2 regions of the Oceanisphaera ostreae genome follow, and region 2 is predicted to be linked to the other one. Evidence: predicted binding sites of a transcription regulator. Region 2 holds the regulator's gene; the other holds the start of a gene.
What was found. Region 2 encodes sigma-54, which starts transcription at its own class of promoters, with help from an activator protein. Its sites were predicted from a motif close to TGGCACNGTTTTNGCTT; they were not measured.
Positions count from the first base shown of each region.

Region 1: the regulator sigma-54 is predicted to act here: its motif matches at 2,050-2,066, upstream of fliE (flagellar hook-basal body complex protein FliE).

Region 1 covers NZ_JBHTJS010000003.1:51,012-55,012, forward strand. Annotated here, with positions in the region: gene fliF (flagellar basal-body MS-ring/collar protein FliF) at 1-1,668, opposite strand, end outside; gene fliE (flagellar hook-basal body complex protein FliE) at 1,680-1,994, opposite strand; gene ACFQ1C_RS01605 (sigma-54-dependent transcriptional regulator) at 2,213-3,622, opposite strand.
Region 2 covers NZ_JBHTJS010000004.1:36,029-40,029, reverse strand. Annotated here, with positions in the region: gene lptA (lipopolysaccharide transport periplasmic protein LptA) at 1-3, shown strand, start outside; gene lptB (LPS export ABC transporter ATP-binding protein) at 9-734, shown strand; gene ACFQ1C_RS01875 (RNA polymerase factor sigma-54) at 784-2,238, shown strand; gene hpf (ribosome hibernation promoting factor) at 2,261-2,548, shown strand; gene ptsN (PTS IIA-like nitrogen regulatory protein PtsN) at 2,551-2,997, shown strand; gene rapZ (RNase adapter RapZ) at 3,008-3,874, shown strand; gene ACFQ1C_RS01855 (HPr family phosphocarrier protein) at 3,861-4,001, shown strand, end outside.

The sequences.
Region 1 (4,001 bases), on a different contig from region 2:
CAAGTCGGGTTCATTGGCCACTAACGCTCGAATAGCCAACAACACATCTTCATCTTTATTTAAGTCAGGCAACTGCAAGCGCCCTTCACGAATACCAAACATGCCTTCGTCTTGTTCGGCTTGTTGCGCTAACAAAGTAAGATCTTCACTACCCAACAAGGCGTTTTGGCCATCTAAATCAACTTTATCCGGCAACTCTTCGTTACCCAACAAGCGGCGTACCATGGGCCTCACCAACGTTAGCAGCAGCACCACCAGCACGATCACCGCGCCAATAATGCGCAACAGGTGCATAAACCACGCTTTTTCATAAAACGGCACCCCAAAAATATCGTCCATTACCGGGCGATTAAAGGGTACCGCTACCACTTCAATAGCATCGCCTCGGCTTACATCAAAGCCTAAGCCGCCACGCAGCAAGCGATCGATGCGTACCAACTCTTCTTGATTAAGCGCTACTCGCTCTGTGGTGCCATCTTCATTAATAATGGTTTTATGATCCACCGCCACCGACACCGATAACCGGCTAATCTCACCGGTCGAGCTTTGGCTGTGACGAATAGTGGTGTCCAGTTCAAAGTTACGGGTCGCTTCTTTGCGCGAACGGTCATGACGACGTTGTTCTTGAGCCGTTAATCCGGTGGCATCTTCGGGAATATCCGACTCCCCCGGAGGCTGGTTGGTTAATGCCCCCGGAATACCCAGCGCGCCTAAGCCCGAGGTGCTATCTTCCATGACCATTTCTGATCGCACTGCAGGTTGGTCAGGGTTATAGGTTTTTACGGTTTGTTCTTTACGCGTAAAGTCGAGTCGCAAGTCTACTTCGGCGGTGTAGTTACCCAAACCCAACACTGGGCTTAAAATAGAGTCAATTTTTTGTCGGTATTCGCGTTCTTGCTTTTGCTGCAGTTCAAATTCTCGACGGGTACGGGCCGATAACGGATCTTGTGAGCCAGAATTTAGCAGCCGCCCATTTTGGTCGGTCACCGTCACCTTGTCTGGCGACATTTCTGCCACCGCAGACGCCACCGTATCTACAATAGAGTCCACTTCTTCTTGACGCAGCGTACTGCCCCGGCGCAAGTTAAGTAACACCGTAGCACTGGGTTGTCGCTTATCGCGCACAAAGACGTTTTCACGGGGGATGGCCAGCAGCACTTGCGCCTGAGCCACACTATTATACTGCTCTATTACCCGTGCCAGCTGGCGTTCTCGACTCAAATTAAGCCGCTCACGCTCTAAGCGTTGGCTAATGCCAAAACCCGGGTCAGATAATAAAATGGAGTCGCCTTCAGGCGGCGCTTGACTCAGCCCCGAGCGGCGTAGATTTAACTGAATGTCAGAAAACTTATCGGCACGCACCAGAACCGTGCTGCCTTCTATTTGATAATCAACTTTTTGTGCATCTAAAAAATCGAGAGTCTCAATCAATTCTTGATTGTTATACACGCCCAACGGGCGCATTTCGGGCTCTTTGCCCCACAGCAACAAAAAAACCGCCAACGCCAAGCAAATAGCCAGCGCCAGCACAATAATGACCTGACGCAAGATGTCGGCATTGCCCAGCAAGGCAAGAGGCGTACTTTTTTGCTCTTCGGCCTCCAGTGAATTGCCCTCGCTGGTGGCTAGTGCAGATTTGTCGGCATTAACCAACGGATTATCAGCCACCAATTACATCCTCATACCGGCATATTCATAATAGTTTTATACGCTTCTACGACCTTGTTACGTACTTGCACCGTGGCATCAAAGGCGAGGCTCGACTTTTGCGACGAAATCATCACTTCTTCTAAGCTAACCGCTTGGTCGCCCATTTCGAAACGAGTTCGCAACGAGTCGGTACTTTTCTGTAGCCCGTTCACACTGTTCACCGCCTGAGACAGCACGGCAGAAAAGTCTTGTTGCGGCGCAATATTATTAGCCGGTGCCAACGGTTGCAGCTCGCTTTGCATCGCCTGCATTTCTGATAATAATGCCGAGGCTTTAATATCCATAGTCAGAGGCTCCCCTAAATTTAAAACAACAGAAGGTAAAGAAGATAACAAGGTAATGCAAACAACGGGCCAGTATATATACAACAGCCCCAAAAACACAGCTAAGTGAAAGCTGTACGTTTAACGCTGTACGCTATACGTTAAAGAAAATACGGTTTGGTTTTGTCGTAAGGCGTATGACGTAGAGCGTACGGCTTTCTCTTAGCTTGGCGCTGTGTTTAAACCTCCACCCCGGCCTCGCGCATCCGCGCCAGTTTATAGCGCAGGGTGCGGGGGCTAATGCCCAACTTTTCGGCTACCTCTTGGCGGCTGCCACCATAAACCTGCAAGGCTTGCAAAATAATTTGCTGTTCTTGGCTCACCAACTCACTGCCTAAATCCGTTCCTTGAGGCTCATTGGCCACAGCAGAATGACTGCCACGCTCACTATTCCCGTTATCGTCACGGGTGTGAATGATAGCTGACGGCACTTTTGCCGGCGCATGCAAATCATCCAGCAAAATATCGGCGGCGGCAATATCATGGCCCTGAGCCAAAATAAGCGCCCGTTGCATCACATTACCCAGCTCGCGCACGTTACCCGGCCAGTGCCACGCCTGCAATTTGGCCTTGGCTTGTTCATTTAATTGTAATGGCCCGCGGCCCAATTCTTTGGCATAGCGCTGCAGCAAATACTCCGCTAATGGCACAATATCGCCAGGGCGCTCCACTAACGCCGGCCAATGCAGCGGAAACACATTTAACCGATAAAATAAGTCTTCCCGAAACCGCCCCTCGCTCACCGCTTTACGCAAATCGCGATTACTAGTGGCTAATACACGCACATCAAGCGCAATGGTTTTGCGCCCGCCTAAGCGCTCCACTTCGCGCTCTTGCAACACCCGCAGCAACTTAGCCTGCAGGTTTAAGTCCATCTCGGTAATTTCATCCAACAAGATGGTGCCACCGTTAGCCTGCTCAAACTTGCCCGGATTCGTCTGCACCGCACCGGTAAAGGCGCCTTTCTCATAACCAAATAACGTAGCTTCCAACATGTTTTCTGGAATAGCAGCGCAGTTAATCGCCACAAAAGCGGCATTAGCGCGTTCCGATTTATTATGAATAAATCGCGCCAACACCTCTTTACCGGTGCCACTGGGGCCACTGATCATCACACTCGCGCCCGACTCTGCCACGCGAGTGGCCAATTGTAAGAGCTGAACGCTGCTGGCATCGCCCACTATTGGGTCACCATTATTATTTGCGGGCTGCATTAAATAGCGCGACACCACCGCCAGCAACGCATCGGGCGTAAACGGCTTCGCCAAATAATCGACGGCTCCCGCACGAATCGCCGCCACTGCCCCCGACACCTGTGCATACGCCGTAATCACCAACACCGGCAAACCAGGTATTCGGCGGTTGATCCACTCCAACAACCCTAAGCCATCCATGCCCGCCATTTGTACATCGGTAATCACTAGCTTGGCTGTATGTTGTTGCAAATACACAATAGCATCTTCAGCGCTACTGGCAGCCGCGCACGAGTACCCTGCCAACAACAGCGTATCTTGCAACGCCTCTTGCAAACCGGCATCGTCTTCAACAATTAAAATATCAACCACACTAGGCGCTACATCATTGCTCATGAAAGTGTCCTTAATGTCTAACACCAAACCTAAAATCTCTTTGCCACGGAATCCACGGAACCCACGGAAAAATTAAGATGAGATAAGAGCGAAAAAATCTTATTGGTAAGTACAAAATCTAGAGCTTAACGCTCAGCTGGAGAAAGTTACCGCTTTAGGCTGTCTTACCGATACTAAATCTACGTCATGCTGAACTAGATTCAGTATCGGCATAACGGACTCGGTACCTCGCATTTAGTACCAAAGCCTCAAACGAGATCCTGACTTGCGTCAGGATGACAGCTGAAATACGGTGTTCGCCGCTGTTTTAGTTAAGATCTCACCAATTAAATACCTTTCAGATCTGATCACTATTTTTCCGTGTTCTTCCGTGTATTCC
Region 2 (4,001 bases):
TAGACACCATGGCTACCCTAAAAGCCCGTAATCTACAAAAAAGTTACAAAGGACGCCAAGTGGTGGCCGACGTTAGCCTAACCGTTAATACCGGCCAAATTGTCGGCCTGCTTGGGCCTAATGGCGCGGGTAAAACCACGTCTTTTTACATGATAGTGGGCTTAGTACAGCGTGATGCAGGCAGCATCACCATCGATGATCAAGACATTAGTCATCAGCCCATGCATGTGCGTGCCCAAGCGGGCATTGGTTACTTGCCACAAGAAGCCTCTATTTTTCGACGTCTGAGCGTGGCTGACAACTTAATGTCGGTGCTAGAAACGCGCAAAAATTTAACCGCCAGCGAACGCACAGAAAAAATGGAGCAACTGCTCGAAGAATTTAATATTACGCATATTCGCGACAACACCGGCATGAGCCTATCGGGCGGCGAGCGGCGACGGGTTGAAATTGCCCGCGCATTAGCGGCCGACCCGCGCTTTATTTTGCTCGATGAGCCGTTTGCGGGTGTTGACCCTATCTCGGTGCTCGACATTAAAAAAATCATACTGCACTTGAGAGACAGAGGCTTAGGCGTATTGATCACCGACCATAACGTGCGTGAAACGCTCGATGTATGCGAACGGGCCTATATCGTTAGCCATGGCCACCGCATTGCCGCTGGTACACCTGCAGAGATACTCAACAACGAGCAGGTCAAGAAAGTCTATCTTGGTGAGCAATTCAGCCTTTAGCTGTGCCGCCGGTGCTCCCAGCGGTTGACATGGAAGGACTTTTTCAACGATGAAGCCAACTCTTCAATTACGCATGGGTCAGCAACTGACCATGACTCCCCAGCTGCAACAAGCTATTCGATTGTTGCAGCTGTCTAGCTTAGAGCTACAGCAAGAAATTCAGCTCGCCTTGGATAATAACCCTTTGCTCGAACAAGAAGAGCCAGAGGAAGAAGGAAGCCAAGACTTATTAGAAGTAGCCCCCCAGCAAAATGAGCAACTAGCCACTGATAAAGCCATGGAGCAGCATCAGCTGTCTGATGAGCTGCCCATGGATACCCAATGGGATGATATTTATACCGCATCCGCGGGTGGTAGCGGCAGTGCCGGACTTCCCGAGGGCATAGAAGAAACCGTCTACCAAGGGGAAACCACCGAAACCCTGCAGGACTATCTGTTATGGCAAATGCAGCTCACCCCCTTTAGTGATATCGACCAAGCCATTGCCTTAGCCATCATTGATGCGATTGATGAAGCAGGCTACCTTAGCCTCGGCATAGACGACCTGCTGGCCAGTGTGACGGGCGGAGAGCAACATATTGAGGCGGACGAGGTAGAAGCGGTTTTAAAACGCATTCAACACTTTGACCCATTAGGCGTGGCCGCACGTAGCGTACAAGAGTGCTTGCGCATTCAACTGGAGTCTTTACCCGTTGAAACCCCTTGGCTACGCGAAGCCTTGTTGGTGATTGAGCACCACATGGACTTACTTGGCAACCGGGACTACCGCTCTCTGCAGCGTAAGACTAAGCTTAAAGAAGACGAACTCAGAGATGTGCTTGCGGTGATTCAGCAGCTTGAACCAAGACCTGGCAACCGCATACTGCAGTCCAGCTCTGAGTATGTGATCCCCGATGTGGTGGTGAGTAAACGCAAAGGGGTTTGGGTTGCTGAACTCAATATCGACGCCATGCCTAAAGTGCGACTCAATCAAACATATGCCGCCATGGCCACCGGAGCTAAAAGTAGAGAAGACGGCCAATTTATTCGCAATCACCTACAAGATGCGAAATGGTTTATCAAAAGTTTAGAGAGCCGAAATGAGACCTTGCTCAAGGTTGCTAATTGTATTGTTGACCAACAACAGGCATTCTTCGAGTATGGGGCAGAGGCGATGAAGCCCATGGTGCTTAACCAGGTGGCAGAAGTGGTAGAAATGCACGAATCCACTATCTCGCGGGTAACCACCCAGAAATTTTTGCACACGCCTCGAGGTGTGTTTGAGTTAAAATATTTTTTCTCCAGCCATGTAGGCACAGATACTGGCGGAGAGTGCTCTTCTACTGCGATTCGCGCTTTAATCAGGAAGCTAGTAGGAGCAGAAAATCCAGTTAAGCCATTAAGTGACAGTAAAATCGCGCAATTATTGGCTGAACAGGGGATACAGGTGGCTAGGCGGACCATTGCCAAGTATCGAGAGTCGCTAGCCATCCCCCCTTCCAATCAGCGTAAACGCCTAATGTAGGCAGACCTAGAAGGAAGACGTTATGCAAATAAATTTGACTGGACACCATGTAGAAATTACCGACTCGCTGCGTGATTACGTCAACAGCAAGTTCTCTAGATTGGAGCGCCATTTCGATCATATGACCAACGCACACGTCGTTCTTACTCTAGAAAAGCTACACAAAGTGGCTGAAGCTAAAATTCACCTCAGCGGTGGAGAAGTTTTCGCCAACGCCGAGCATGAAGATATGTACGCGGCCATTGACAGTTTGTTTGACAAACTCGATCGCCAAGTCATTAAACACAAAGAGAAGCTCAAGCAAAAATAATCATGGAAGTCGCCGACATACTGAGCAGGGACTGCACTCGCAGTGTCGTCCCCTGCACGAGCAAAAAACGCGCTCTGGAAATCATCAGCGAGCTGGCAGCCCAGCACCTTAACGTTAACAGCCAACAGTTGTTTGACTGCTTGTTAGCACGGGAAAAAATGGGCACCACGGGCATAGGTAATGGCATTGCCATTCCTCATGGCCGTATTAGCGATGAAAACCGGGCAACCGCGGTGTTACTTACCTTTGCCGAGCCGGTGGAGTTCGATGCCATCGACAATCAACCCGTCGGTTTGGTATTTGCACTGTTCGTTCCTGAACAGGAGTGTAAGCAGCACCTTAAAACCCTATCATTGATTGCTGAAAAACTCAGCGACAAACAAATTTGTAAACAGTTACGTCAAGCCAGCACTGATGACGAACTCTATCAAATCATGATTTCTTCCTGAGGAGGATACTATGCAGCTGGTAATCGTCAGTGGTCGTTCTGGTTCGGGAAAAACCGTAGCACTGCGGGTACTCGAGGATTTGGGCTATTACTGTGTCGATAATCTGCCGGTAGAACTCTTACCCGATCTGGTGAAAATGCGCCGCGATAAGCCTGGCGAGGTGGCGGTGAGTGTTGACGTGCGCAACCTGCCCGACAGCAGCGAGAAAATGGAAACCTGTTTAGCCGAAGTCCGAGAGATGGACGGCGTGAGTTTATCCAATATCTTTATTGACGCCGACAATGCGGCCCTTATTCGCCGCTTTGGCGATACGCGCCGGCTTCACCCCTTGTCTCGACTTAGTCTCACCTTAGACGAAGCCATTCGCCAAGAAACGCACTTATTAGCGCCCTTATCCTCAGCGGCTGATTTACGTATCGATACCTCAGATCTCAGCATTCATGATCTCAGCGAAATTATTCGCGCCCGTATTTTAGGTAAAAAAGAGCGCGAGCTAAATTGGGTGTTTGAATCTTTTGGCTATAAGTATGGGATATCTCAAGATGCAGACTTCGTATTTGATGCCCGCTTTCTGCCCAATCCGCACTGGATAGCCGAGCTAAGACCCTTTACCGGCCGAGACGAGCCGGTAGCCGATTATTTAAACAGTCAGCTCGAGGTCACTAAATATTTGTGGCAAATAGAAAATCTACTAGTCACGTGGATGCCTCACCTTGAACGCAACAACCGCAGCTACGTTACCGTGGCCATTGGTTGCACAGGTGGTAAACACAGATCGGTATATTTAGTGGAGCAGCTGACACAATCATTCAAAAAAATGGGTAAGAGTGTACAGTTACGTCACCGCACTCTGGAAAAACACCATGTTGAGGGTTGAACGCGACCTAAAAATCGTTAACAAACTCGGTTTGCATGCTCGTGCGGCTATTCAGTTAGTACAATTAACCCAACAATTTGATGCCGTAGTTACGGTGTGTAGCCAAGAAAAGCAGGCCCCCGCTAAT